Regions from separate parts of the Pseudomonas triticicola genome, predicted to be linked through region 3. Evidence: predicted binding sites of a transcription regulator. Region 3 holds the regulator's gene; each other region holds the start of a gene.
The links. Region 3 encodes sigma-54, which starts transcription at its own class of promoters, with help from an activator protein. Its sites were predicted from a motif close to ANTGGCATNNANNTTGCTNT; they were not measured.
Positions count from the first base shown of each region.

Region 1: KVG85_RS23990 (pilin) is a predicted target of sigma-54. The motif match lies at 7,102-7,121, and genes of this name have one in related genera.
Region 2: KVG85_RS12745 (flagellar basal body rod protein FlgF) is a predicted target of sigma-54. The motif match lies at 2,170-2,189, and genes of this name have one in related genera.

Region 1 is NZ_JAHSTX010000002.1:467,690-477,817, reverse strand. Features, by position in the region: gene acs (acetate--CoA ligase) at 1-1,078, shown strand, start outside; gene KVG85_RS24010 (class I SAM-dependent rRNA methyltransferase) at 1,214-2,230, shown strand; gene KVG85_RS24005 (DUF748 domain-containing protein) at 2,453-5,404, shown strand; gene KVG85_RS24000 (DUF2845 domain-containing protein) at 5,401-5,700, shown strand; gene KVG85_RS23995 (BON domain-containing protein) at 5,965-6,318, opposite strand; gene KVG85_RS23990 (pilin) at 6,618-7,055, opposite strand; gene pilB (type IV-A pilus assembly ATPase PilB) at 7,282-8,982, shown strand; gene KVG85_RS23980 (type II secretion system F family protein) at 8,985-10,128, shown strand, end outside.
Region 2 is NZ_JAHSTX010000001.1:2,867,034-2,877,161, reverse strand. Features, by position in the region: gene KVG85_RS12750 (sigma-54-dependent phenylalanine hydroxylase transcriptional regulator PhhR) at 336-1,898, shown strand; gene KVG85_RS12745 (flagellar basal body rod protein FlgF) at 2,244-2,984, shown strand; gene flgG (flagellar basal-body rod protein FlgG) at 3,030-3,815, shown strand; gene flgH (flagellar basal body L-ring protein FlgH) at 3,867-4,562, shown strand; gene KVG85_RS12730 (flagellar basal body P-ring protein FlgI) at 4,590-5,678, shown strand; gene flgJ (flagellar assembly peptidoglycan hydrolase FlgJ) at 5,690-7,006, shown strand; gene flgK (flagellar hook-associated protein FlgK) at 7,032-9,077, shown strand; gene KVG85_RS12715 (flagellar hook-associated protein 3) at 9,091-10,128, shown strand, end outside.
Region 3 is NZ_JAHSTX010000001.1:3,599,225-3,609,352, reverse strand. Features, by position in the region: gene yjgA (ribosome biogenesis factor YjgA) at 1-328, opposite strand, end outside; gene pmbA (metalloprotease PmbA) at 437-1,783, shown strand; partial or broken gene KVG85_RS26175 (FagA protein) at 2,036-2,110, shown strand; partial or broken gene KVG85_RS25985 (hypothetical protein) at 2,112-2,225, shown strand; gene KVG85_RS16135 (DUF2753 family protein) at 2,253-2,693, shown strand; gene KVG85_RS16130 (superoxide dismutase) at 2,695-3,306, shown strand; gene KVG85_RS16125 (ZIP family metal transporter) at 3,336-4,229, shown strand; gene KVG85_RS16120 (HPr family phosphocarrier protein) at 4,325-4,600, opposite strand; gene rapZ (RNase adapter RapZ) at 4,616-5,473, opposite strand; gene ptsN (PTS IIA-like nitrogen regulatory protein PtsN) at 5,476-5,940, opposite strand; gene hpf (ribosome hibernation-promoting factor, HPF/YfiA family) at 5,953-6,261, opposite strand; gene KVG85_RS16100 (RNA polymerase factor sigma-54) at 6,335-7,825, opposite strand; gene lptB (LPS export ABC transporter ATP-binding protein) at 7,992-8,717, opposite strand; gene lptA (lipopolysaccharide transport periplasmic protein LptA) at 8,717-9,262, opposite strand; gene lptC (LPS export ABC transporter periplasmic protein LptC) at 9,249-9,821, opposite strand; gene KVG85_RS16080 (KdsC family phosphatase) at 9,830-10,128, opposite strand, start outside.

The sequences.
Region 1 (10,128 bases), on a different contig from region 3:
ATATGTGCTCGACTACCGCGACGGCGAAGTGTTCTGGTGCACCGCCGACGTCGGCTGGGTCACCGGCCACAGTTACATCGTCTACGGGCCGCTGGCCAACGGTGCGACCACACTGATGTTCGAAGGCGTACCGAGCTACCCGAGCAGTTCGCGCTTCTGGCAGGTCATCGACAAGCACAAGGTCAACATCTTCTATACCGCACCCACCGCCCTGCGCGCGCTGATGCGCGAAGGCGCCGGACCGTTGAAGGAAACGTCGCGCGCCAGCCTCAGATTGCTCGGCAGCGTCGGTGAGCCGATCAACCCGGAAGCGTGGGAATGGTATTTCAATGCTGTCGGTGAACAGCGCTGCCCGATTGTCGACACCTGGTGGCAGACCGAAACCGGCGGCATCATGCTCAGCCCGCTGGTCAGCGCCCAACGGATCAAACCGGGCTGCGCGACGCAACCGATGTTTGGCGTGCAACCGGTGTTGCTTGACGAAGTCGGCAAGGAAATCAAAGGCGCCGGCAGTGGCGTGCTGGCGATCAAGTCGAGCTGGCCGGCGCAGATTCGCAGCGTCTACGGCGATCCGCAGCGGATGATCGACACCTACTTCAAACCCTACCCCGGCTATTACTTCACCGGTGACGGCGCCCGCCGCGACGAGGACGGCGATTACTGGATCACCGGACGCATCGACGACGTGATCAACGTCTCAGGCCACCGCATTGGCACCGCCGAAGTGGAGAGCGCCCTGGTGCTGCACGACAGCATCGCCGAGGCCGCCGTGGTCGGTTATCCCCACGACGTCAAAGGCCAGGGCATCTACGCGTTCGTGACGCCAATGAACGGCACCGAGGCCAACGACGAGCTGAAGAAAGACCTGCTGGCGCACGTCAGCAAGGAGATCGGTAGCTTCGCCAAACCGGACCTGATCCAGTGGGCGCCGGCGCTGCCAAAGACCCGCTCGGGCAAGATCATGCGGCGGATTTTGCGCAAGATTGCCTGCAATGAGCTCGACAGCCTTGGCGATACTTCGACCCTGGCTGATCCGAGTGTGGTGCAGGACCTCGTCGACAAGCGGCTCAATACTTGAGAGCTGCAAGTTTCTAGCTACAAGCTGCAAGCTAAAGCGGTCCGCGCAGCTTTTCGCTTTTAGCTTGCAGCTAGAAACTTGCCGCTTTTAGCTCCCCGACTGCTAAGCTTCGCGTTTTTTCAGCAAGGCGCCCGCATGTCTTCCTTGAATCAGGCGCTGCGCGCCGCCCTCGATCAACGCCAGGACCTGCTCGCTGCGCTGCACAGCCAGGGCACCGATTGCTATCGGCTGTTCCACGGCAGCCAGGAAGGTGCCGGCGGCCTGACCATCGACCGCTACGGCCCACAATTGCTGGTGCAGAGTTTTCACCAGACGCTCGAACGTGATGATCTGCTGCAACTGCATGCCATGGTCAACCAGACCCTGGGCTTCGACAGCCTGCTGGTCTACAACGACCGCTCCCGTGGCAACTCGCGGATCGATCGCGAGGACAGCGTTTATAAAGCCGATGACGCCGCACTGGCGGATCTGGTCGGGCATGAATGGGGCCTGAACTACCGCGTGCGCGGGCGTCATGCCGGGCAGGATCCGCTGCTGTTCCTCGACCTGCGCAACACCCGTGGCTGGGTCAAGGATCACGCGCAAGGCAAAAGCGTGCTCAACCTGTTCGCCTACACCTGCGGCGTTGGCCTCAGTGCGGCGGCCGGCGGTGCACGCGAGGTGTGCAACCTCGATTTTGCCGAGGGCAATCTGGCGGTCGGGCGCGAGAATGGTTTGCTCAACCCGCAACTGCCGCCGATGCAATTCATTCAGTCCGATTACTTTCCGGCAATCCGCCAGCTCGCCGGCCTGCCGATCAGCGTGCGGCGCGGGCAGAAGCTGCCGAGCTATCAGCGCCTCGAACAGCGCCAATACGATCTGGTCCTTCTTGATCCGCCGGCGTGGGCAAAAAGTGCGTTCGGCACCGTCGATTTGCTGCGCGATTATCAGAGCCTGCTCAAACCGGCGCTGCTGACCACCGCCGACAATGGCGTACTGATCTGCTGCAACAACCTGGCGAAAGTCAGCATGGACGACTGGCGCGAACAAGTGTTGCGCTGCGCCGAAAAGGCCGGCCGCCCGGTGCGCGAATGGAGCGTGATGACCCCGGGTGCCGACTTCCCCTCGCGGGACCAGCAGCCCCCGTTGAAAACGCTGATCTTGCAGCTGTGATCCCTCAGGCATGAGCGATTACATTCCCCTGTGGGAGCGAGCCTGCTCGCGAAAGCGCAGTGTCAGTCGACTTGTTTTTCACTGAACCAGCGCATTCGCGAGCAGGCTCGCTCCCACCGGGGAGATCTGTTCCTACAGAAATTTCTGAACAATCCTGTCCCACATCAAGCACTTCGGAACCAGAATCGCGTGCCATACTCCAAGGCACTCCGATTCAGACAGATGAAGCCGCACATGCCCAAAGGATTGATTCGCGCGATTGGCGCACTGCTGACAGCCCTGGCCCTCTACAGCCTGCTGGGGTTTCTGATCCTGCCGGGCATTGCCTTGCGCGTGGCCAACCAGCAACTGGCCAACTACGCGACGCTGCCGGCGCATCTGCAGCGCATCGAACTCAACCCCTTCAGCCTTGAGGTCACCCTGTGGGGCCTGGTGATCGGCGAACCGGGCAAGGAGCAGGTCGGCTTCGATCGCCTCTATGCCAACCTGCAGATCGACAGCCTCTGGACCAAGGCCCTGCACCTGTCCGACATCGAACTGGACAAACCCAAAAGCGAAATCCTCTTTGCCAAGGACGGCAAGCTCAACCTGCTGGGCCTGTTCAACGTGCCGCCGAGCGAGCAGACACCGGCCGATCCCGACGCCAAGCCATTCCCGCTGCGTATCGACAACATCAAACTGGCCGGCGGCGTGGTGCATTTCGAGGATATGCGGCCCAGCGAGCCGATCGAATTTCTTTACGACGACCTCAGTTTCGAGCTGAAAAACCTCAGCACCCTGCCCGAGGACAGCGCCGACATGACCCTCGTCGCCATCGGCCCCGCTGGCGGGCGGATCGACTGGACCGGCAATTTCAGCCTGATCCCGTTCACCTCCGAAGGCACCCTGAAAGTCACCGATGGCCAGATGAAATCCTTCTGGCCTTACGTGCGTGACGCCGTGCCGCTGGTGCTGGAAAACGGCGTGGTCAGCCTCAGCACCGAGTACAAACTCAACCTGTCGAAACAAACCGAACTGCTGCTCAACAACGTTGCGGTGAGCATCGCGCCGTTCGCCATCAAGGCTCCGGACGGACGTCCGCTGGCCAGGCTCGAACGCCTCGACATCGGCGACACCTCGCTGGACCTGGCCAAGCAGCAAGTGGTGGTCGGCAAGATCCGCAGCAACAAACTGGAAACCTGGGCGGCGCTGGAAGCCGACGGCCAACTGGACTGGCAAAAACTGTTCGCCAGCCAACCGTCGAAACCGGCGGCCAAAGCCGCTGCCGAACCGGCCGATGCCCCGGCTGCCGCTGACTCGCCGAAGCCTGAATCGACTGCGCCGAGCAAGCCATGGCAGGTGCTGGTCAAGGATGTGCAACTGCGCAACTACACGGTCCATCTCGCTGACCGCTCGGCGCAACCGGCGGTGGCGCTGGACATCACTCCGCTGAACGTCGACCTGCAGGATTTCGACAGCCTCAACGGCTCGCCTTTCAAGCTCAAGCTCGACAGCGGTCTGGGCAAACAAGGCAAGATCAGCGCCGACGGCACGGTCAATCTGGCCCCGGTCAACGCGCAGCTGAACGTGAAAACCCAGGACGTCGACCTGCGTGTCGCGCAGTCCTACATCAACCCGTTCATTCGCCTGGAACTGCGCAGCGGCATGCTCGGCAGTGACCTCAAAGTCAACCTGAAGAGCACCGAGCCACTGGCCCTCAGCGTCACCGGCCGCGCGCAGATCGATCAACTGCACACCCTCGATACGCTGAAGACCCGCGACTTCCTCAAATGGCAGCAAGTCGTGGTCGATGGCATCAACTATCAGCACGGCGACAGCCTGTCGATCGACAAGGTCAACCTGTTGCAGCCGTATGTGCGTTTCATGATCAACGACGACCGCAGCACCAACGTCGACGACCTGCTGATCCCGCAACCAGCCGACAGCGGTGCCAAACCTGCCGGAGCCAAACCCGCTAGCAAGGACAAACCACTGGGCATTCACATCGGTGCGATTGCGATCAACGACGGCTCGGCCAACTTCGCCGACTTCAGCCTGACGCCGAATTTTGCCACCGCCGTGCAACAGCTCAACGGCCAGATCGGTACCATCGACAGTCGCCAGGCAAAACCGGCCAGCGTCGACATCAAAGGCAAGGTCGACCGTTATGCGCCGGTGACCATCAAGGGTGCGGTCAATCCGTTCGACCCGATGGCCAGTCTCGACATCGCCACCAGTTTCAAGCGCGTCGAACTGACGACCCTGACGCCCTACTCCGGCAAATTCGCCGGCTACCGCATCCGCAAGGGCCGGCTCAACCTTGATCTGCACTACCTGATCACCAAAGGCCAACTGAAAGCCGAGAACAAAGTCGTCGTCGAGCAGCTGCAACTGGGCGAGAAGGTCGACAGCCCTGATGCAGTGAGTCTGCCGCTGAAACTGGCGATCGCCCTGCTCAAGGACGTCGACGGCAAGATCTCCATCGAATTGCCGGTGACCGGCGACCTGAATAATCCACAGTTCAGCGTCATGCCGATCGTCTGGCAGACCCTGCGCAACCTCATCGTCAAAGCGGCCGCCGCGCCGTTCAAGATGATCGGCGGGCTGGTCAGTGGCGGCGGCTCCGAAGACCTCGGCACGGTGTCCTTCGCGCCGGGCTCCAGCGATCTGAGCAAAGACGCAGAAGCGGCGCTGGTGAAACTGTCGCAAGCGCTCAAGGAACGTCCCGCGCTGCGCCTAGAAATCGAAGGCACTGCCGCGAAGAGCAGTGATGGGCCACTGCTCGCCGAGCAACGTCTGGAACGCGAATATCAATACAACTACTACAAGATGCTCCAGCGCCGTGGCGACAAAGTCCCGGCCCAGGCCTCGCTGCTGCAAGTGCCCGAAAGCGAGAAAGGCGCGTTGCTCGAAGGGATTTACCGCACCCGCCTGAAAACCCAGCCACCGGCAGAATGGAAAGACCTCGGCAAGGAAGAACGCACAGCGAAAATGCGCCAGGGCGTGATCGCGTTCTGGAGCGGCAGCGAGGTGCTGTTGCGCCAGTTGGGCCAGGATCGCGCCAGCACCATCAAGGATTACCTGGTCGACCAGGGCAAGCTGGAAGATGACCGCGTGTACTTCATCGACGCCAACCTCGGCGAGGCCGAAAGCGACGGCCGTGTGGTCACGCAAATGCACCTGGATGCCGAATGACCGTGCGTAACTGGCTGGCTGTGCTCGCGCTGACGTGCGCCGCCGGCCATGCGTCGGCTTCGGATACATTGCGCTGCGGCAGCCAGTTGATCAGCCTCGGCGACCGCGCCAGCGAGGTGCTGCAAAAATGCGGCGAGCCGGTCAGTCGTGATGTGCTTGGCTACAAGCGCAGTGCCAATCGCCGCGAAGAGTTTCAGGCCGAGGAATGGACCTACGGCCCGAACAACGGCATGTATCAATACCTGCGCTTCGAAGGCAATCGCCTGCGGCAGATCAACAGCAAACGCGGCAATTAAGCCGAACGAAATTTACCCTGTGGGAGCGAGCCTGCTCGCGAATACGGTCTGTCTACTGACGAACTTGTCGGCTGACACTACGCATTCGCGAGCAGGCTCGCTCCCACATTGGTATTGCCCAAAATAGAACAGGCCCCGACACAAGTGCCGGGGCCTGTAATGGTCACATCCGTGTGACCGTTCGCATGAACTCTAAAGTTGCGGCAGACGTATTGCTCGGCCCGTCTGTCGCGTCTTCTCCCGGTTCAGGCGAGAAGTCTTGCCTTACTCGGCTTTCAGGCCGTCAGCGGAGACCGCTTTAACGCCTTTGATTTTCTTGGTGATGTTCACAGCGGTAGTTTTCTGAGCTTCGGTAACAGCTACGTCAGAAGACAGGGAAACTACACCTTTGTTGGTTTCGACTTTGATGTCGGTGCCTGGAATACCTTTTTCGGTAACCAGATCGCTTTTCACTTTGGTGGTGATCCAGGTGTCGGAAGTAGCTTCTTTAGCCTTGGTAACTTCACCGGCAGCCAGAACCATTGGCGCCTGGGTAGCCTGAGCGGACTGGGCGAAAGCGCCACCGGCCATGGTCAGGGTCAGAGCGGTAGCAGCGGCAGTGATAGCGAACTTCTTCATACGAGTAACTCCTGTTTTTACTGGAAGTCTGCTGTAACGCTTGTCAGCAGGGTTACCGGAGATATTGCGAACGCTGTGCCAACTTTTTCAGTCGCATAAAACTGTTTAAAAACAATGAGTTATAAAAAACGTTGATTTTCATTTTCATGCAAAATGCATGACTCAGCGCAATTTCGCATGCAAGTTGCGGTTTTTCGGAAAGTTCATAAGCTGCTGAAATTATTAGAGCTTTTGTGAACAGGTGACGATACGAAAATGCCCCGCAGTGCGGGGCATTTCCAGTTCAGACGGCAACGTGATTACGCACCGCTGGCCGTGCAGCCACGAGGCGCGTAGTCCGAGTTGACAGTGGTCGCGCAGGTCCACACGCCGGAGGTATTACCCGTAGCGGAACCGGAACGGGAGAGAGTAATGGTCCTACCCAACACCGGACCCGGTGCATTGAGCAGGGTGCAGGTGACTGTGCCTTCGCCAGTCGCGGCTGTGCCTGTAACTGCCAACGTACAGTTGGAAGTAGTAGTCGCACCATTGGCAACGTTGGCCAGAGTTGGAGCTGTGCCTTGATTGATCGTGTCCTCGAATGGCACTTTCAATGCACTAATCTCCGCCAGCCCCGCCGTCACCTTCGACCGCGCCTGATACTTCGAATACTGAGGCAGGGCGATAGTCGCCAGAATGCCGATGATCGCCACGACGATCAGCAGCTCGATCAATGTGAAACCTTGTTGTTTTTTCATAGACACGCTCCATGCATGAGTGGAAATCTCATGATCTGAACAAGGCTCAGCACAGCCTATGCCAACGCCTTTGCGCCCCCGTCCGTTGGGCGTCAGCACGCATCAATGCCGTTTCCTACAACCCGCAACCGCACTATCTGACACTTTTTGTCACCTGCACGCGCCGTGTTTGGCGCTGTCACTTGACTAGGCTATAAGTCATGAACGGCAAGCGTGCGGAATCCCCATGAATGACATCGCTCTGAGCGGTCTGGCCAAGCAATTGGTCCAGGCCGAACTGCTCACGGAAACAAGCGCCCGGCAATCCTGGGCGCAGGCCCAGCGCAATCGCGTATCGCTGGTCAATTACCTGGTGCACAACAAACTGGTCAACAGCCGGCAGATCGCCGAGATAGCTTCCGAACATTTCGGCATGGCCCTGCTTGATCTCAATTGCCTCGACAAGGAGACCCAGCCGAAGGGTCTGGTCAGTGAAAAACTGGTTCGTCAGCATTGCGCCCTGCCCTTGTGGCGGCGCGGCAACAAACTGTTCGTGGGCCTTTCCGACCCGAGCAATCAGCAGGCGATCAGCGACATCCAGTTCAGCACCGGCCTGAGTACCGAAGCGATTCTGGTCGAGGACGACAAGCTCAGCGACGCCATCGACAAGTTCTTCGACAGCCACGCCTCGGGTCTGGAAGAAATGGCCGATGTCGATCTCGACGGCCTCGACGTCGAGTCGATTGATGACAACAAACAGGACTTGATCGGCGGCCTCGATGCCGACGACGCCCCGGTCGTGCGGTTCGTGCACAAGATGCTGCTCGACGCGATCAAGAGCGGCTCTTCCGACCTGCATTTCGAGCCGTACGAAAAAAACTACCGGGTGCGCATGCGCACCGACGGCATGCTGCGCGAGGTGGCCAAGCCGCCGATCCAGCTGGCCGGGCGTATTGCCGCTCGCCTGAAGGTGATGGCCAGTCTGGATATTTCGGAACGACGCAAACCCCAGGACGGACGGATCAAGATGCGCCTGTCGAAAAGCAAATCCATCGATTTTCGCGTCAACACCTTGCCGACCCTGTGGGGCGAAAAAGTGGTGATCCGGATTCTCGACCCGTCCAGTGCACAAATGGGCATCGACGCCTTGGGTTACGAAGCCGAGCAAAAGGCTTTGTACCTGGCCGCGCTGAAACAGCCGCAAGGAATGATTCTGGTCACCGGCCCCACCGGCTCCGGTAAAACCGTGTCGCTGTACACCGGGCTGAATATCCTCAACACCGTCGACATCAATATTTCCACCGCCGAAGACCCGGTGGAAATCAACATGGAAGGCATCAATCAGGTCAACGTCAATCCCCGCCAAGGGCTGGACTTTGCCCAGGCGCTGCGCTCGTTTCTGCGTCAGGACCCGGACGTGATCATGGTCGGCGAGATCCGCGATCTGGAAACCGCCGAGATCGCGATCAAGGCCGCGCAGACCGGCCACCTGGTGCTGTCGACCCTGCACACCAACAGCGCGGCGGAAACCCTCACGCGCCTGCACAACATGGGCATTCCCGGTTTCAACATTGCCACCTCGGTCAGCCTGATCATCGCCCAGCGTCTGGCGCGCAAATTGTGCGCGCACTGCAAGCGGCCGCTGGAAATCCCGCACGAAACCTTGCTCAAGGAAGGCTTCCCCGAGGAACGCATCGGCCATTTCACGATCTACGAGCCGGTCGGTTGCGATCACTGCAACGGCGGTTACAAAGGACGCGTGGGGATTTATGAAGTGGTAAAGAACACACCGGACCTGCAACGGTTGATCATGGCCGAAGGCAATTCGCTGGAAATCGACATTCAGATGCGCCGCGACGGTTTCGCCGATCTGCGCACCTCCGGGCTGCACAAGGCCATGCAAGGCATCACCAGCCTTGAGGAAATCAACCGGGTCACCAAGGATTGAACATGGCGGTCAAGGCAGCGAAAGTCAGCGTTTACGCCTGGGAAGGCACCGACCGCAAAGGCAGCAAAGTCAGCGGCGAGTTGAGCGGGCAGAACCCCGCACTGATCAAGGCGCAGCTGCGCAAACAAGGGATCAACCCGGGCAAGGTGCGCAAGAAATCCGCCTCCCTGCTGAGCTTGGGCAAACGCATCAAACCGCAGGACATCGCCCTGTTCACCCGGCAGATGGCAACGATGATGAAAGCCGGTGTACCGCTGTTGCAGTCCTTCGACATCATCGGCGAGGGCTTCGAAAACCCTGCCATGCGCAAACTGGTCGATGAGGTCAAACAGGAAGTTGCCGCCGGTAACAGTTTCGCCACGGCCCTGCGCAAGAAGCCGCAATACTTCGACGAGTTGTACTGCAACCTGGTCGACGCCGGAGAACAGTCTGGTGCCCTCGACACTTTGCTCGAACGGGTCGCGACCTATAAGGAAAAAAGCGAAGCGCTCAAGGCCAAGATCAAAAAAGCCATGACCTACCCCACCGCCGTGGTGCTGGTGGCGGCGGTGGTGACCGGCATTCTGCTGGTCAAAGTGGTGCCGCAGTTCCAGTCGGTGTTTTCCGGGTTCGGCGCAGAACTGCCGGGCTTCACCCTGATGATCATCAGCCTGTCGGAATTCATGCAGCAGTGGTGGTGGGCGATTCTTTTTGCGCTGGTGGCAGCGTTTTTCGGCACTCGCCACGCGTTGAAGACTTCGCAGGCCCTGCGCGACCGGCGCGATGCCTGGCTGCTGAAGCTGCCGCTGGTGGGCACCTTGATGTACAAGTCCGCCGTTGCGCGTTTTGCCCGCACCCTGTCGACCACTTTCGCCGCCGGCGTGCCGTTGGTGGAGGCGCTGGATTCGGTCGCCGGCGCCACCGGCAATGTGTTGTTCAAGCGCGCGGTGCTGCGCGTGAGGCAGGACGTCTCGACCGGCATGCAGCTGAACTTCTCCATGCGCAGCACCGGTGTGTTTCCCAATATGGCGGTGCAGATGACCGCCATCGGCGAGGAGTCCGGGGCACTGGATGACATGCTCGACAAGGTCGCCGGTTTTTATGAAGCGGAAGTCGATAACATGGTCGACAACCTCACCAGCCTGATGGAGCCGTTCATCATGGTGG
Region 2 (10,128 bases), 730 kb from region 3:
ACCCCAGAGCGCGAAGCTGCGCAGCATGTTGAGCGGTGAATTCGTAGGAAAATTCTGCTTGTTTCGTAAAGTTATCTTTACGCTTTGTCGGGTAATGCGCATTTACGGTGATTGGCGGGTTTGAAAAGGGCAGGGGCTGTCACATAATCTTGACAACTATCTGCGTGCCTCGACAGAAAACAGTTCGGCGCGCAACGCGTTTCCCTGTGGGAGCGAGCTTGCTCGCGAAAGCGGTGGGCCTGACACATCAATGCAGGATGTGCCGCCGCCTTCGCGAGCAAACTCGCTCCCACACGGGCATTGGTCAATTTCCCAATCTTGTCGGGCCTTTTTCTATGCGCATCAAAGTCCACTGCCAGAACCGCATCGGCATCCTGCGCGACATTCTCAATCTGCTGGTGGCGTACGGGATCAACGTTGCCCGCGGTGAAGTTGGCGGTGAGCATGGCAATGCGATCTATCTGCACTGCCCGAACCTGATCAACATCCAGTTCCAGGCATTGCGCCCCAAGTTCGAGGCGATCGGCGGGGTGTTTGGGGTCAAGCGCGTCGGGCTGATGCCCAGTGAACGCCGGCACATGGAATTGAACGCACTGCTTGGCGCGCTGGAGTTTCCGGTGCTGTCGATCGACATGGGCGGCTCGATCGTTGCGGCCAACCGCGCGGCGGCGCAGTTGCTCGGCGTGCGCGTCGATGAGGTGCCGGGGATTCCGCTGTCGCGCTACGCCGAGGATTTCGACCTGCCCGAACTGGTGCGCGCCAACAAATCGCGGATCAACGGCATGCGCGTCAAGGTCAAGGGCGACATCTTTCTCGCCGACATCGCGCCGCTGCAATCGGAGCACGATGACAGCGAGGCCATGGCCGGCGCCGTGCTGACGCTGCACCGCGCCGATCGGGTCGGCGAGCGAATCTACAATGTGCGCAAGCAAGAGCTGCGCGGGTTCGACAGCATCTTTCAAAGCTCGAAAGTCATGGCCGCTGTGGTCCGCGAAGCGCGGCGCATGGCGCCGCTGGATGCGCCGCTATTAATAGAAGGCGAAACCGGCACTGGCAAGGAACTGCTGGCGCGCGCCTGCCACCTCGCCAGCCCGCGCGGACAGTCACCGTTGATGGCGCTCAACTGCGCCGGACTGCCGGAGTCGATGGCCGAGACCGAACTGTTCGGCTACGGCCCCGGCGCTTTCGAAGGCGCTCGTGCTGAGGGCAAGCTTGGCCTGCTGGAGTTGACCGCTGGCGGCACGCTGTTTCTCGATGGCGTCGGCGAGATGAGCCCGCGCTTGCAGGTCAAGCTGCTGCGCTTTCTTCAGGACGGTTGCTTCCGTCGCGTCGGCAGTGATGAAGAGGTCTATCTCGATGTGCGGGTGATCTGCGCGACCCAGGTGGACTTGTCCGAATTGTGCGCGCGCGGCGAGTTTCGTCAGGATCTCTATCACCGCTTGAACGTGCTGTCGCTGCACATCCCGCCACTGCGCGAATGCCTCGACGGTCTGACGCCGCTGGTTGAACACTTTCTCGATCAGGCCAGTCGGCAGATCGGCTGTCCGCTGCCGAAACTGGCCCCGGCGGCGATGGATCGCCTCAGCCATTACCACTGGCCGGGCAACGTGCGGCAGTTGGAGAACGTACTGTTCCAGGCGGTTTCCCTGTGCGACGGCGGCACGGTCAAGGCCGAACATATTCGCCTGCCGGATTACGGCGTGCGTCAGCCGCTTGGCGACTTCTCCCTCGACGGAAGTCTCGACGAGATCGTCGGGCGTTTCGAGAAAGCCGTGCTGGAACGCTTGTATTCCGAGCACCCGAGTAGTCGGCAGTTGGGCAAGCGGCTGGGGGTTTCGCACACCACCATTGCCAATAAGCTGCGTGAGTATGAGGTGGGTAAAACCTCCGAAAGCTAAATAGAGCCTTTGTGGCGAGGGGATTTATCCCCGATGGGCGGCGAAGCCGCCCCGCTTTTCCTTCCCAGCGACCTCATTTGCAGGCTTGGCGACTGCTGCGCAGCCGAACGGGGATAAATCCCCTCGCCACAGGATCGCCATCCCCCCGCTGAACTGAGGATTGCCACCAACCGGCATGACACCGCCGGTTTTTCGTCTTCCACCCATTTCAAATTCCCCCTCCGATCCCCTCAAGTCCCCTGTTTACCGGGCATTCGCCCGCCAATAAAAAGTTGGTCTGCAAATTGCTTATGGCTGAGCAGTACAGCGGTGGGCGGCAAACGTCCGGCATGCAGAGGAAACACAGTGGACAAGTACCTTTATGTGGCAATGACCGGCGCCAGCCAGAACGCACTGGCGCAGCGGGCGCATGCCAACAACCTGGCGAACATCTCCACCAACGGCTTCCAGCGCGACCTCGAGCAGGCGCGTTCGATGCCGGTGTTCGGTGACAGCTTTCCGGCGCGTGCGTTTGCCATGAGCGAACGTCCCGCCACCGACTTCACGCCGGGCTCGCTGGTGCAGACCGGACGTGAACTCGACGTCGCGGTATCCGGCAACGGTTTCATCGCCGTGCAAAACCCCAGCGGTGGTGAAAGCTACGTGCGCACCGGCAGCCTCAACATCGACGCCCTCGGCGTATTGCGCGCCGGCAACGGCATGCCGGTGATCGGTAATGGCGGCCCGATCGCCGTGCCGCCCGAGCAGCAGGTCGAAGTCGGCGAAGACGGCACCATCAGCATTCGCGCGATGGGCGAAGGCCCGCGCGTCATGGCCGAAGTCGACCGGATCAAACTGGTCAACCCGGACATCAAGAACATGAACAAAGGCCTCGACGGTTCGATTTACACCAAGGACGGCCAGCCGGCGCAAGCCGACGCCAACGTCAAACTGGTCTCGGGTTTCCTCGAGTCGAGCAACGTCAATGCCGTGGAAGAAATGACTTCGGTGCTGGCCCTGGCCAAGCAGTTCGAGTTGCACGTCAAGATGATGAACACCGCCAAAGACGACGACCAGGCCATGGCTCGGGTCTTGCAGATCAGCTAATTATCAGAACGTCGCGCCGTAAAACAGGCGCACGAGGAGAATCGAATGCTTCCGGCTCTATGGGTTGCCAAAACCGGTCTGTCCGCCCAGGACACCAACCTGACCACCATTTCCAACAACCTGGCGAACGTCTCGACCACGGGTTTCAAACGTGACCGTGCCGAGTTCCAGGACTTGCTCTATCAGATCAAGCGTCAGCCAGGTGCCCAGTCGACCCAGGACAGCGAACTGCCGTCGGGTCTGCAAGTGGGTACCGGTGTGCGCATTGTCGGCACCCAGAAAAACTTCACCGCCGGCAGCCTGCAAACCACCGAGCAGCCACTGGACATGGCCATCGACGGTCGCGGTTTCTTCCAGATCCTGCAGCCGGACGGCACCACGTCCTACACCCGTGACGGTACTTTCCACCTCGACTCCAATGGCCAGATCGTCAACGCCAGCGGTTTCGCACTGGAACCGGCGATCATCATTCCGAACGATGCGCAGACCTTCACTGTCGGCCGTGACGGCACCGTGTCGATCACCATCGCCGGCAACCCGGCCTCGCAAGTGATCGGCAACCTGCAGACCGCCGACTTCATCAACCCGGCCGGCCTGCAAGCGGTGGGCAACAACCTGTTCCTGGAAACCGCTGCTTCCGGCGCGCCGCAGATCGGCACCCCGGGCCTCAACGGTTTCGGTACCACGCTGCAGAACACCTTGGAAACCTCCAACGTCAGCACCGTTGAAGAGATGGTCAACATGATCACCACTCAACGCGCCTACGAGATGAACTCCAAGGTGATCTCCACCGCCGACCAGATGCTCTCGTTCGTAACGCAGAATCTGTAATCCAGTCTTTGGGGCGGCCTGAGGTCGCCAGCAACACCGTGAGGTAGGGTCATGAAGCGCTTTGTATCTGTTCTGGCATTGAGTGGGGTCGTCTCGCTCGCGGGCTGCGTCGCCCCGACGCCCAAGCCCAATGACCCTTACTACGCCCCGGTGTTGCCGCGCACACCGTTGCCGGCGGCTGCCAACAACGGCTCGATCTATCAGGCCGGCTTCGAGCAGAACCTGTACAGCGACCGCAAGGCGTTCCGGGTCGGTGACATCATCACCATCACCCTGAACGAGCGCACCCAGGCGAGCAAGAACGCCAACTCGCAGATGGACAAGAACAGCGATAACTCGATCGGTCTGACCTCGTTGTTCGGCTCCAGCCTGACCACCAACAACCCGATTGGCGGCGGTGACCTGAGCCTCAACGCCGGCTACAGCGCCGACCGCTCGACCAAGGGCGACGCCAAGTCCGGGCAGAGCAACAGCCTGACCGGTTCGATCACCGTGACCGTAGCCGACGTGCTGCCCAACGGCATCATCGCCGTGCGTGGCGAGAAGTGGCTGACGCTCAACACTGGTGACGAACTGGTGCGCATCGCCGGCATGGTCCGCGCTGATGACATCGCGACCGACAACACCGTGTCGTCGACCCGTGTCGCCGATGCGCGCATCACCTACTCGGGTACCGGCGCGTTTGCCGATACGAGTCAGCCAGGCTGGTTCGACCGTTTCTTCCTCAGCCCGCTGTTCCCTTTCTAGGTGGCTACGTTGAATCTGAAAAGCCTTATGGTGGCCGCGTTGTTGATGTCTGCGGCGTTCACCGCACACGCCGAGCGGCTGAAAGACATCGCCAGCATTTCCGGCGTGCGCTCCAACCAGTTGATCGGTTACGGCCTGGTGGTCGGGCTTAACGGCACCGGTGACCAGACGACGCAGACCCCGTTCACCCTGCAGACCTTCAACAACATGCTCTCGCAGTTCGGCATCAAGGTGCCGCCGGGATCGGGCAACGTGCAGTTGAAGAACGTCGCGGCGGTGTCGGTGAGTGCCGATCTGCCAGCGTTTGCCAAACCGGGTCAGCAGGTCGACATCACCGTGTCCTCGATCGGTAACTCCAAGAGCCTGCGCGGCGGCACCTTGCTGCTGACGCCGCTCAAGGGTATCGACGGCAACGTCTACGCAATCGCTCAGGGCAACCTCGTGGTTGGCGGTTTCGACGCTGAAGGCCGTGATGGTTCGAAGATTACCGTCAACGTTCCGTCGGCCGGTCGCATCCCTGGCGGTGCGTCGGTGGAACGTGCGGTGCCGAGCGGTTTCAACCAGGGCAACAGCCTGACGCTGAACCTCAACCGTTCCGACTTCACCACCGCCAAGCGCATCGTCGACAAGGTCAACGACATGCTCGGCCCTGGCGTCGCCCAAGCCATCGACGGCGGATCGGTGCGGGTCACTGCGCCACTGGATCCGAGCCAGCGAGTCGACTACCTGTCGATTCTGGAAAACCTTGAAATCGATCCGGGTCAGGCGGTGGCAAAAGTCATCATCAACTCGCGTACCGGCACCATCGTCATCGGCCAGAACGTGAAAGTGTCGCCAGCCGCCGTGACCCACGGCAGCCTGACGGTGACCATCACCGAAGACCCGATCGTCAGCCAGCCTGGCCCGCTGTCCAACGGCCAGACCGCTGTTGTACCGCGCTCGCGAGTGAATGCCGAACAGGAAGCCAAACCGATGTTCAAGTTCGGCCCGGGCACCACCCTCGACGAGATCGTCCGTGCGGTGAACCAGGTCGGCGCAGCACCGGGTGACCTGATGGCAATTCTCGAAGCTCTGAAGCAGGCCGGCGCATTGCAAGCCGACCTGATCGTGATCTGAGGCCGGCCACCATGGATATGCGCAAAAGCGGTCTGGTCAGCAGCAGCGATTCGGGTTCCTACTCCGACCTCAATCGTCTGAACCAGCTCAAGGTCGGCGACAAGAACAGCGACGAAAACATGCGCAAGGTTGCGCAGGAATTCGAGTCGCTGTTCCTCGGCGAAATGCTCAAGTCGATGCGCTCGGCCACCGAAGCGCTTGGTCAGGACAACCCGCTGAACACGCCGGCGGCCAAGCAGTATCAGGAAATGTACGACCAGCAGTTGGCGGTTTCCATGTCCCGCGAGGGCGGTGGTATAGGTCTGGCCGACGTGCTGATCCGGCAGATGTCGAAGAACAAACCGATGGCACCGGGCGAGGCTGCAGCTGCGTCCGCCGCCAAGCAGCAGGAAGCGCTGGCCAAGGCCGCCGCCGTGCCGACGCCGATTGCCGCCGGCACCGTCGCCACCGGTCCGCTGTCCCGCGTGAACGGCGAGCGTCCGTTGTGGGCATCGCGCTCGGTGCATGCGCCGAACAACACCGATATTTCCCATCGCAACGACATGGCGCTGATCAACCAGCGGCGTCTGGCATTGCCGCCGAAACTGGCCGATCGCTTGCTCGCAGGCCTGGTGCCGTCGGCGCCGAGCGTGGCCACTGCCAGCACTGCGGCCGCAGCGACCAACGCCTTGCCGCAACGTGCTGCGACTACCGCCGTCACAGGCTCCGGCGCTTTGTACAACGGCGACTGGCTGGCCCGTGCCGAAGAGCAGAAAGCCGCTGGCGGGCAGATGCAGGTCTACGGCCGCGCTATGGCGCAGATTCCGCTGGCACCGGCGAAAAAGGCCTTCAGTTCCGCCGACGAATTCGTCAACACCATGCTGCCGATGGCCAAGGAAGCCGCCGACCGCATCGGCGTCGATCCGCGTTATCTGGTGGCGCAAGCGGCACTGGAAACCGGTTGGGGCAAATCGGTCATGCGCGCTCAGGATGGCAGTAGCAGCCACAACCTGTTCGGCATCAAGGCCAGCAGTAACTGGAAGGGCGATTCGGCCCGCGCGATCACCAGCGAGTTCCGCAATGGCGCGATGGTCAAGGAGACGGCCGAGTTCCGTTCCTACGCCTCGTACAAGGACAGCTTCCACGATCTGGTGACGTTGCTGCAGAGCAACAATCGCTATCAAGAAGTGCTGAAGTCGGCCGATAACCCAGAACAGTTTGTACGCGAGTTGCAGAAGGCCGGTTACGCCACCGACCCGAACTACGCGACGAAGATTTCGCAAATTGCCAAGCAGATGAACAGTTTTGAAAACTACGCTGCGGCGGGTGTCTCCACCACGCCTTTATAAGGCACCAGGTAATAAGGTCTGAACCATGAGTTTGCTCAATATCGGGATGTCGGGACTGTCGGCCAGCCAGTCCTCTCTGGCTACGACAGGCAACAACATTGCCAACGTCGACACCGCCGGTTATTCACGTCAGCAAACCGTGCAGGGCACCAAGTCCTCGCAGCAGTACGGCAGCGTTTTCATCGGCACGGGCACGACCCTGGCCGACGTGCGCCGGGTGTACAACTCGTACCTGGAATCGCAGCTGCACACCGCGACTTCGCTGGACAGCGAATCGGCTGCGTTTCTCAAGCAGGCGACGCCGCTGGACGCCATGCTGTCGGACACCAACACCGGCCTGACCGGTGTGCTGCAGAAATTCTTCACCTCGATGCAGGGTGTATCGACGTCGGCCACCGATGACACTTCGCGTCAGTCGGTGCTGACCGGCGCGCAGGCGCTGACCAGCCGCTTCAATACCCTGGCCAAGCAGCTCAACGACCAGAACACCACGATCAACGGCAGCCTCGGCGACATGACTGCCCAGGTGAACAAACTCGCCACGGCGATCGCCAATCTCAACCAGAAGATCGGCGAAATCTCCACCAGTGGCGGGGCGCCGAACGACCTGCTCGACAGCCGTAACGAAGCCGTGCGTCAGCTCTCCGAGCTGACCGGTGCGCAAGTCGTCGAGCGCGGCACCAGCTTCGACATTTATGTCGGCAGCGGCCAGCCGCTGGTCATCGGCAACACCACCAACAGCCTGAGCATGGTCGCGAGCAAGACCGACCCTTCGCGCATGTCGATCCAGATGGATCGCGGTTCGAGCACCATCGACATCACTTCGGTGATCAGCGGTGGCGAAATCGGCGGTCTGCTGACCTATCGCAAGGAAGTCCTCGACCCATCGCTCAACGAGCTCGGTCGCGTGGCGCTGGTGATTGCCGATCAGATCAACAGCCAGCAAGCCCAGGGCATCGACAAGAACGGTGACTTTGGCGCGGCGATTTTCAACAACATCAACAGTGCCGCCCTGATCAGTCAGCGCAGCATTGCGAAGGACGGCAACAGCGCCGGCTCCGGCAACCTCGATGTGACCATCAAGGACACCGGCAAGCTGACCACCAGCGATTATCAGGTGACCTTCACCAGCGCCACTGATTACACCGTCAAGCGTTCCGACGGCACCGATCTGGGCGCGTTCAGCACCACGACCAATCCGCCGCCAGTGATCGACGGTTTCACCCTGGCCTTGAATGGCGGCGCGCTGAGCGCGGGTGACTCGTTCAAGATCACGCCGACCCGCAACGCGGCGGCGAGCATTCAGACGGTCCTGACCGATCCGAAGAAAATCGCTGCGGCAGGTCCGCTGACCGGTGTCGCCAGCGCCAACGGTCTGGGCACTTACACCCAGCCGACGCTCAGCGACAAGATCGACATCTACAACCCGACCGCCCAGGCTGACATGCAGGCGGCGCTGAAGAATTCGACGCCGGTCAAACTGGTCTTCGGCGCGGCCAGCGGCGGCAGCCAGTCGTACAACCTGGTCGACGCCAAAGGCGCGACCATCGGCACCGGCACCATCGTCCCTGGCCAATCGAACACGCTGAACCTGAAAGTCGGCATCGTCGATGCCAGCGGCAACCCGGTGATGGACACTACCGTCACGCCGAACGTGCAGAAGACCTTCACCGTGCAGACCACCGTGGGCGGCACGCCGAAAACCGGCGAGACCTTCACCATGAACCTGACCGGCGCGGCGTCTTCGGACAACCGCAACGCCCAGGCACTGGTCGCATTGCAAACCAAACAGACCGTGGACACCGGTTCGGCGAGCAAGGGCATCAGCCTGACCGACGCCTACAACACCCTGGTGACCAACGTCGGTACCAAGACCGCCCAAGGCAAGTCCGACAGCGCCGCGACCACGGCGATTCTGGAGAACGCCAAGGGTGCCCGCGATTCGCTTTCCGGGGTCAACCTGGACGAAGAAACCGGCAACCTGGTCAAGTACCAGCAGTACTACACAGCGTCTTCGCAGATCATCAAAGCTGCGCAGGAAACTTTCGCCACGCTGATCAACAGCCTTTAAGGAGTCGTAATTCATGCGCATTTCCACCGCCCAGTATTACGGAACGCAAGCTTCGGATTATCAGCGTAACTTCAACAAGGCCGTTGCCACCGCGAGCGAGGCGAGCAGCCTGCAACGCATCAACACTGCCGCCGACGATCCGATCGGTGCCGGGCGTCTGCTGCAGCTGGGCCAGCAGGCAGCGATGCTCGATCAGTACAAGACCAACGTCGATACCACCAAAAGCGCACTGACCGTGCAGGAGTCCACGCTGGACGCCATCACCACGGCGTTGTCACGTGCCAAGGAGCTCGCGCTGGCCGCGAACAACGGCACGATCACCGACAAGGACCGCCAGGCGTACGCTGCGGAACTGGGCCAGATCCAGCAACAAGTGCTGGGGCTGATGAACGCCAAGGACGCCAACGGTAACTACCTGTTCTCCGGTTCGAAAACCGACACCGCGCCGTATTCGCAAAACACCGACGGCACCTACACGTACAACGGCGACCAGACCACCATCAATCTGGGCATCGGCGATGGCCTGACAGTCGGCACCAACACCACCGGTTGGGATGCCTTCCAGCAGACCATCAATACCGCCCGCACCAGCGTCAAGATGACCGCCCCGGCGGTGGACGATGGTCGCGTGGTGCTGTCCAACGGCACGGTCGGTACCGAAGCTACTTACAACGCCAAATTCACCAGTGGTCAGCCGTACACCGTCAGCTTCATCAGCAGCACGCAGATGCAAATCACCGACGCCCTGGGCAACGACGTGACTGCTGAAGCGAGCAAGAACGGCGTGATCAGCAATACCAGCGGCTCCAACCAGAGTTTCAGCTTCCGTGGCATCGACATGAAGCTGAATATCAACCTGAAAGAAGGCGACACCAACCCGGACGCAGTCATTGCCGGGCACAGCTTTCAGCTGGCGGTAAGCCCTGATACGTTCACCACCACGCGCAGCCCGGGCAATACCTCTACAGCGGTGATTACTGGATCGACCATCACCGATCAGGCAGCCTACACTGCGGCATTCCCGCAGGGCGGCGCGGTACTCAAGTTCACC
Region 3 (10,128 bases):
GCCAGCGTTCCAGATTATGGAAACGCTCGTTGTACTGGCGAGTGGAGGCATCGAGTTGATCGAGCAGAGTCAGAATCGCGTCAGTGTCCTGGTCGCGCATCAGTTTGCCGATGAACTGCAAATGCCGTTTACGCGCGATGTTCGCGGTGTGCTTGGGCGCATCGGCCAATGCCCGGCGCAAAGCGTCGGTCAACGGCAGTTTGGCGACCAGATCAGGCTTGAGTGTGGTCAGGCGCTCGCCGAGGTCAACCAGCGCATGCAACTCGCGTTTGACCTGAGATTTGCTTTTTTCTCCCGTATCGAGGGAGTCGTCGTAAGAATCAACCATGGTGGCAGTCCGCAAAGAAACGCCGCCATGATAACCAGTCGGGGGCCGCTTGTCCGGCCCGGTCGCTCGATGACCCCAGCCGAAAGCAGAATTTGAGTGGAGATGAGCATGAGTGCAGTTCAAAGCGTCGGCCCGCAGGCATTGCCGGCACTGCAAGAACAGGTCGAGCAGATCATCGCCGAAGCCAAGCGCCAGGGCGCCAGCGCCTGTGAAGTCGCGGTGTCGCTGGAGCAGGGGCTGTCGACCTCGGTGCGTCAGCGCGAGGTCGAAACCGTTGAATTCAACCGTGATCAGGGTTTTGGCATCACCCTGTACGTCGGCCAGCGCAAAGGTTCGGCCAGCACCTCGGCCACCGGGCCGGAGGCGATTCGTGAAACCGTCGCAGCAGCACTGGCCATCGCCAAACACACCTCCGAGGACGAAGCCTCGGGTCTGGCCGATGCGGCGCTGATGGCCAGGGATGTGCAGGATTTCGACCTGTTCCACGAGTGGGACATCACCCCGGAGCAGGCCATCGAGAAGGCTTTGCTCTGCGAGGCCGCGGCGTTCGATGCCGATGCGCGGATCAAGAACGCCGACGGCACCACCCTCAGCACCCATCAGGGCTGCCGGGTTTACGGCAACAGCCACGGTTTCATCGGCGGTTACGCATCGACCCGGCACAGCCTGAGTTGCGTGATGATCGCTGAAGCCGACGGCCAGATGCAGCGCGATTACTGGTACGACGTCAATCGCCAGGGCAGTCTGCTCGCCGATCCGGTGAGCATCGGCCAGCGTGCCGCGCAACGTGCAGCCAGCCGTCTGGGCGCGCGGCCGGTGCCGACATGCGAGGTGCCGGTGCTGTTTTCCGCCGAACTGGCGGGCGGTCTGTTCGGCAGCTTCCTCTCGGCAGTATCCGGCGGCAGTCTGTATCGCAAATCGTCGTTTCTCGAAGGCACACTGGGGCAGAAGCTGTTTCCGGAATGGCTGACCATTGATGAGCGTCCGCATCTGATGCGTGCCATGGGCAGTGCTTCCTACGACGGTGATGGCCTGGCGACTTACGCGAAACCGTTCGTCGAAAAGGGCGAGTTGGTCTCCTACATCCTCGGCACCTATTCCGGGCGCAAACTGGGCATGCCGAGCACCGCCAACGCGGGCGGGGTGCACAACCTGTTCGTCACCCATGGCGATGAAGATCAGGCAGCGCTGTTGAAGCGCATGGGCCGAGGTCTGCTGGTCACCGAATTGATGGGCCACGGCCTGAACATGGTCACCGGCGACTATTCGCGCGGTGCGGCGGGCTTCTGGGTGGAAAACGGCGAGATCCAGTTCGCTGTGCAGGAAGTGACCATCGCCGGCAACATGCGCGACATGTTCAAGCAGATTGTCGCGGTGGGTAATGATCTGGAGCTGCGCAGCAACATCCGCACCGGCTCGGTGTTGATCGAGCGGATGACTGTCGCCGGCAGCTAAGCCGCGAATCCGCCAACAAAAAAAGGCGCGCCATCCGTTCTGGATGGCGCGCCTTTTTTATTCGCTTCGCACAAATCCCTTGTGGGAGCGAGCCTGCTCGCGAAAGCGGTGGATCAGTTGTAAATGTGCTGATTGACACAGCGCATTCGCGAGCAGGCTCGCTCCCACAAGTTAACAGCGCAAACTCGAGCACTTGTGTTGGTTCTCATTATCATCTAATAATAAATCTCATCTCCGAACGAGACCCGGATCATGAGTTCTGCCTTGCACGAGCAGCCCTACCTCGAAAGCGGGCGCTGGATGAGCCGCCAGATCCGTCGCGCGCTAAGCCTACAAGGAAGGCCGCGCGGTGATCGACGTCGCTCTGGAACACTCCGACCTGTCGCGCAGCCAACTGGAAGAGTTGCTCAACCCCGAGAAACTCACCGCCGGCGGCGTGTAAATCCCGCAACCGCTTTGGAGGCTCACCATGGAGCACTGGAAACGCACGATCGAACGGGCCAATCACTGCTTCATGCTGGGCGAACTGATCGACGCCCGTGAGGCTTACCTGCAAGCCCTGGCCCTGGCGCAAGTGTTGTTCGAACGCTGGGCGGATGCCGACGAAGCGGTGGCGGCCTGCGTCGTCTCTCATCACAACCTCGCCGACCTGCATTTGCGCCTGAACCAACCGGAGGAGAGCGCCGAATACCTGTGCGCTATCCATCAACGTTTGTTGCAGACCATGCAGGACGAACGCCTGCGTCCGGCCCTGCGTGAGGCGGCGTTGCGCCAGAGCAGCAAGACCTACGTCGAACTGTTGAATTTCATCAGCGAGCACGGCGAGTACCCGCGCACCCAGCGCCTGCTGCATCCGGACACCGGCAATGCCCGCCGCGCCTCAAATCCCCATCAGTATGGAGTCCACTGAAATGGCTTTTACCTTGCCTGCCTTGCCTTATGCCTACGATGCCCTCGAGCCGCACATCGATGCGCAGACCATGGAAATCCATTACACCAAGCATCACCAGACCTACATCAACAACCTCAACGCCGCCGTGGAAGGCACCGAATTCGCCGAGTGGCCAGTGGAAAAACTCGTCGCCAGCGTCCAGCAACTGCCGGAAAAACTTCGCGCGGCGGTGATCAATCAGGGCGGCGGCCACGCCAACCATTCGCTGTTCTGGGAAGTGATGGTGCCCAACGGTGGCGGCAAGCCCAACGGCGCTCTGGCCAAGGCCATCGACGAGCAACTGGGCGGACTCGACAGTTTCAAGGAAGCCTTCACCAAGGCCGCGCTGACCCGTTTCGGCAGCGGTTGGGCCTGGCTCAGCGTGACACCGGAGAAAAAACTGGTCGTGGAAAGCAGCGGCAATCAGGACAGCCCGCTGATGACCGGCAACACACCAATCCTTGGTCTCGACGTCTGGGAGCACGCCTACTACCTGCGCTACCAGAACCGTCGCCCGGAATACATCAACGCGTTCTACAACGTGATTAATTGGCCGGAAGTTGCTGCGCGCTATCAGGCCGCACTGGTTTAAGCCTTCCATAAAAACAATCAGGGCTGACTATGGGCACGGAAACACTGGCGATTGGCAGCGGGCGCATGTTTCGTTACGCGGTGGGCTCGCTGTTGCTGCTGGCGGGGATGACTTTGCTGGTCGCCCACGGTTTGCAATGGCTGAATCTGGAACCGAAGCTGTTGCGCGCGTTGCAGGGCGGTGCCATCTGCGCATTGGGCACGGCGCTTGGCGCGGTGCCGGTGCTGGTGATCCGGCGCATGCCGCAGGCACTCAGCGACACCTTGCTGGGATTTGGTGCCGGAGTGATGCTGGCGGCGACGGCGTTTTCGCTGATCGTGCCGGGCATTGCGGCAGCTGAGAGCCTTGGCCTGACGCCGTGGGCCGCCAGTGGCCTGATCTGCTTCGGCATCCTGCTCGGCGCGTTCGGTCTTTATCTGGTGGATCGGCGCGTTTCGGGTGCCTCGCCGGAGATGCTCGTCGGCACGCTGGAGCAACCGGTGATTCCACCGCGAATCTGGCTGTTCGTGTTCGCCATCATCGCGCACAACATTCCAGAAGGCATGGCGGTTGGCGTATCTGCCGGCGGCGGGATGGCGGACGCCGACAGCCTGGCGATGGGCATTGCGTTGCAGGATGTGCCGGAAGGACTGGTGATTGCGTTGGTGCTGGCCGGGGCAGGGATGTCGCGGGTCAGGGCATTTTTGATTGGCGCGGCGTCTGGGCTGGTCGAACCGGTATTTGCACTGTTATGTGCGTGGCTGGTGAGTCTGGCTCAGGTGCTGTTGCCGCTGGGGCTGGCACTGGCGGCCGGGGCGATGTTGCTGGTGGTGACCCACGAAGTGATCCCGGAGTCGCGCCGTCATGGGCATGACAAGCTGGCGAGTCTGGGCCTGTTGATCGGGTTCTGTCTGATGATGGTGATGGATACGGCGTTGGGTTGAAAGAGGATCAAAAATTCGCAGCCTGCGGCAGCTCGTACCTTGGAATGCGTTTCCTGTAGGAGCTGCCGCAGGCTGCGATCTTTTGACTTTGGCTATCAGCCACCTTCGTCGAAGTAGTTGTCGATCAACGCTACCAGCGCATCCATGGCTTCCTGTTCCTGATGCCCTTCGGTACTCAAATAAATTTTGGTGCCTTTGCCCGCCGCGAGCATCATCATTGCCATGATGCTCTTGCCGTCGACAGCCGTTTCAGGGGTGCGTCCCACCCGGATCGTGCAGTCTGGATACTGACCGGCCACGCCGACGAATTTGGCCGATGCCCGCGCATGCAGACCCAGCTTATTGATGATTTCGATTTCACGAGCAGGCATCGCGGTGTGAATCCTTTAGGTGAGGTCGCGGTGGCGAACCTGGACGTTCTTCAGGGTTTTCTGCAGGGCCAGGCCCAGACGTTCGGTCAGGTAGACGGAGCGGTGGTGCCCGCCGGTGCAGCCGATGGCAATGGTCACGTAAGCACGGTTGCTGGCGGCGAAACGTGGCAGCCACTTGTTCAGGTAGGCGTAGATGTCCTGATACATTTCTTCGACATCCGGCTGCTGCGCCAGGTACTCGGCCACCGGTGCATCAAGGCCCGATTGCGCGCGCAGCTCCGGTTTCCAGTACGGATTGGGCAGGCAGCGCACATCGAAGACCAGATCGGCATCGACCGGCATGCCGCGCTTGAAGCCAAATGATTCAACCAGAAACGCCGTGCCGGGTTCCGGCTGATTCAGCAGGCGCAGCTTCAGAGTGTCGCGAAGCTGATAGAGGTTCAGGCTAGTGGTGTTGATTTTCAGATCGGCCAGATCGGCGATCGGGCCGAGCAGGGCGGTTTCATCGTGAATCGCCTCGGCCAGTGAGCGATTGGCGTTGCTCAGCGGGTGACGTCGCCGGGTCTCGGAAAAACGCTTGAGCAGAGTTTCCTCGTCGGCGTCCAGATACAGCACATCGCACTTGATGTGTTTGGCACGGACGTCTTCGAGCAATTCGGGAAAGCGTGACAGATGGCTGGGCAGGTTGCGCGCATCAATCGACACGGCGACCAGCGGCTGCGCCAGCTCCGTGTGAATCAGCGCACGCTCGGCCAGTTCCGGCAGCAAACCGGCCGGCAAATTGTCGATGCAGTAGTAGCCGTTGTCCTCAAGGACATTCAGGGCGGTACTTTTACCCGAGCCCGAACGGCCACTGACAATGATCAAACGCATGATTAGTGCCCGTTCTGCTCGTCCAGTACAACCTGGTACAAGGCTTCGTTGCTCGCGGCGCTGCGCAGTTTTTCACGAACTTCCTTGCGGTCGAGCATGCTGGCGATCTGGCGCAGCAACTCCAGATGCGCATCGGTCGCGGCTTCCGGGACCAGCAGCACGAACAGCAGGTCTACCGGAGCGCCGTCGATGGCGTCGAAATCGATCGGGGCTTCGAGGTGCAGCAGGGCGCTGATCGGCGCCGTGCAGCTCTTGAGGCGGCAGTGGGGAATGGCGATGCCGTTACCAAAACCGGTGGAACCGAGTTTTTCACGGGCGATCAGCGCCTCGAAGACATCCTGCATCGCCAGATCCGGCACTTCGCGGTGGATCAGGTTGGCAATCTGTTCGAGGGCTTTTTTCTTGCTGCCGCCCGGCGCGTTCACTTGGGAACGGCCGGGGGTCAGGATGGTTTCAAGTCGGATCATGGGATAGGGGTGTTAACGACCGGTCGCGCCCTGGAGGAGGCTCTGGGTCTTTTCCTTATGCTTTTTGAGTTGGCGATCCAGCTTGTCGGTGAGTGAGTCGATCGCAGCGTACATGTCGGTATCTTCTGCGTTGGCGACCACTTCGCTGCCGGGGATATGCAAGGTGGCTTCGATCTTCTGCTTCAGCTTTTCGACGCACATCGTGACTTGCACGTTGGTGATCTTGTCGAAATGTCGCTCCAGTCGCTGGAGTTTTTCCTCGATGTAGGAACGCAGAGGTTGGGTCACTTCCAGTTGGTGTCCACTGATGTTGACTTGCATACAGCTTCTCCTTCGTTGCCAGTGCATAAAGCGGCAGGCCGAAAAGCCTGCCACTGGAACGCTGTAACGTGGCTTACATCAACCGCTTGCGTTCGCTCGAAGGCGCGATTCCGAGGGATTCGCGGTACTTGGCGACGGTGCGGCGAGCCACCTGAATGCCTTGTGCCTCCAGTAAACCAGCGATCTTGCTGTCACTCAACGGCTTTTTCTGATTTTCCGCAGCGACCAGTTTTTTGATGATCGCGCGGATCGCCGTGGACGAGCATTCGCCGCCTTCGGAGGTACTGACGTGGCTGGAGAAAAAGTATTTCAGCTCATAAATACCGCGCGGGGTATGCATGAATTTTTGTGTGGTCACTCGGGAAATCGTCGATTCGTGCATGCCCACCGCTTCGGCGATGTCATGCAATACCAACGGCTTCATCGCTTCGTCGCCGTATTCGAGGAAGCCGCGCTGATGTTCGACGATCTGCGTGGCCACTTTCATCAGGGTTTCGTTGCGGCTCTGCAAGCTCTTGATGAACCAGCGGGCTTCCTGCAACTGGTTGCGCATGAAAGTGTTGTCGGCGCTGGTGTCGGCACGTTTCACAAAACCGGCGTACTGGGCGTTGACACGCAGGCGTGGCACCGACTCCTGGTTCAGCTCGACCAGCCAGCGCTCGTTGTCCTTGCGCACGATCACATCGGGAATGACGTACTCGGCTTCGGTCGACTCGATCTGCGAGCCTGGACGCGGATTGAGACTCTGCACCAGTTCGATGACCTGGCGCAGTTCGTCTTCCTTGAGCTTCATGCGGCGCATCAACTGGCTGTAATCGCGGCTGCCGAGCAGGTCGATGTAATCGGCGACCAGCCGTTTGGCCTCGGTCAGCCACTGCGTCTTCGCGGGCAGCTGGCGCAATTGCAGCTGCAGGCATTCGCTGAGGTTGCGGGCGCCGATCCCGGCGGGCTCGAATTGCTGGATGCGATGCAGGACGGCTTCGATCTCGTCGAGCTCGATGTCCAGTTCAGGATCGAACGCTTCAAGAATTTCTTCGAGTGTTTCGTCCAGATAGCCCTGATTGTTGATGCAGTCGATCAGGGTCACGGCGATCAGGCGATCGGTGTCGGACATCGGCGCCAGGTTCAGTTGCCAGAGCAGATGACTTTGCAGGCTCTCGCCGGCGGACGTGCGGGTGGTGAAATCCCACTCATCGTCATCGCTGCTGGGCAGGCTGCTGGCGCTGGTCTGGTAGACGTCTTCCCAGGCGGTATCCACTGGCAGTTCGTTGGGGATGCGCTCGTTCCATTCGCCATCCTCGAGGTTATCCACCGTCGGGGCGGTTTCCTGGTAGGAGGGTTCCTGGATTTCGGCGGGCTTCTGTTCGGCGTTGTCGGCCAGAGGATCGGCGTTGTCGAAGTCGTCGCCTTCTTCCTGGCGCTCGAGCATCGGATTGGATTCCAGAGCCTCCTGGATCTCCTGTTGCAGGTCCAGGGTCGACAATTGGAGCAGGCGGATGGCCTGTTGCAGCTGCGGTGTCATCGTCAGCTGCTGGCCCATTCTCAAGACTAGCGATGGTTTCATGGCAGGGGCTTAACACCTTATTCGCCGGCGCTTTGCGCCATCCACTACAGGGCGCCGAAGCGCCAAACTTAAGCAAATTATATGCCTGAAACTGAAGTGTTTGCCTAGAGCGCTGTAACAATTAAAGCGGATAAATGCGCCTTGAATCGATACAGCGCTGTCGCGCTTACAGGCGGAACTCGTGACCCAGATACACTTCCTTGACCAGATCGTTGGCCAGGATGGTCTCGGCATCGCCTTCAGCGATCAGTTGACCGTCGTTGACGATGTAAGCGGTTTCGCAGATATCCAGGGTTTCACGGACGTTGTGGTCGGTGATCAGCACACCGATGCCCTTGGCCTTGAGGTGATGGATGATCTGCTTGATGTCGCCGACCGAGATCGGGTCGACACCGGCGAACGGTTCGTCGAGCAAGATGAATTTCGGCGCAGTGGCCAGGGCACGAGCGATTTCCACCCGGCGGCGCTCACCACCGGACAGGCTCATGCCGAGGTTGTCGCGGATGTGGCTGATGTGAAACTCCTGCAGCAGGCTTTCCAGCTCCTTGCGACGACCGGCCTTGTCGAGCTCCGGGCGAGTCTCGAGGATCGCCATGATGTTGTCGGCGACCGACAGTTTGCGGAAGATCGACGCTTCTTGCGGCAGATAGCCGATACCAGCCTTGGCGCGGCCGTGCATCGGCTGGTGGCTGACGTCCAGATCATCGATCAGCACACGGCCCTGATCTGCCTGCACCAGGCCAACGATCATGTAGAAGCACGTAGTCTTGCCGGCGCCGTTCGGGCCGAGCAAGCCGACGATCTGCCCGCTGTCGATCGACAGGCTGACGTCACGCACGACCTGGCGGCTTTTATAGGCCTTGGCCAGGTGCTGAGCTTTCAGAGTTGCCATTACTGGGATTTCTCTTCGGTTTTCTTCTTCGGCTGGATCACCATGTCGATGCGCGGACGCGATTCGGTGACCTTGCTGCCCGTGGCGCGACCGGCGCTGGCCAGTTTCTTCACGGTGTCGTAGACGATTTTTTCGCCCTGGGTGACGTTGTTATCCTTGTCGATAACCTTGGCCTTGTCGATCAGCACCACCCGGTTCTGCTGGGCGTGGTATTGAATCGTCACGCCGTAGCCCTTGACCGGGTTGGCGTCGCCTTGGGTCTGCAACTGCTCGAAGTAAGCCAGGTTGCCCACCGAGGTCACCACGTCGATGTCGCCATTGGGCGCGCGCGTCATGGTCACGGTGTTGCCTTTAACGATCATCGAGCCCTGGGTAATGATCACGTCACCTTTATAGGTGGCGATGCCATTCTTGTCGTCCAGTTGGGCGTCGTCGGCCTGAATGCGGATAGGCTGCTGCTGATCGTTCGGCAGGGACCAGGCGCTCGCGCTTCCCAGTGCTGCGCCCAGACTGAGCAAAATAGGGAGGGTTTTAACGAGCCTCATACTGTCCTCTTACGTTCGATTGCAGGTGTATCCTGCTGTCCTTCAGGTACGCTTTCATTCCGACGCCAGTCGATACGCCGCCAGCGCCCTCGATTCTAACGGGTTGCGCGGTCTGCGCATATTCTTGCTGCGGGAACACGGTCATGCGGGTGCTGGTGATCAGGGTGCCGCGCTGTTTCTCGTCGGTGCGCTGTACGCGTACCGAGTCGATCAATTCCACTTCGGTACCGCCCGAATTCACCTCGCCGCGCTCACTGGTCACATGCCACGGGAAGTCGGTGCCGCGGTACATGTTCAAATCAGGCTTGGTCACCAGGGTGACATCGGTAGCCTTGACGTGCTCGGCCTTGTCGGAAGTCATCTCGTACTGCACCTTGCCGTCGGGCAGGTACTGAATGGTATGCGTGTTGGTCGCGTACCAGTCGATCGGATTCTCGGCAGCCGAAACCGGTGGCTTGTCGAGGAAGCGTTCCGGGCTGATGTTCCAATAGCCGACCGCAGCGAAAATCGCCGCGATGCCGCCGAACAGCAGAAAATTGCGAAACTTTTTGCTAAACATGGTCAGGCTCACAGGTACGCGGCGTTGGCCGCTTCGAGGCGGCCCTGGGCGCGCAGGATCAATTCGCAGAATTCACGGGCAGCACCTTCGCCGCCACGGGCGCGGGTAACGCCATGGGCATGTTCGCGGACGAAATCGGCAGCGTTGGCTACCGCCATGCCCAGCCCTACACGGCGGATCACCGGCAAGTCTGGCAGATCGTCACCCAGATAGGCGACTTCTTCATAGCTTAGGCCCAGTTGCGCGAGCAGACCGTCGAGTACCACCAGTTTGTCCTCGCGCCCCTGAAACAGATGCGGGATGCCGA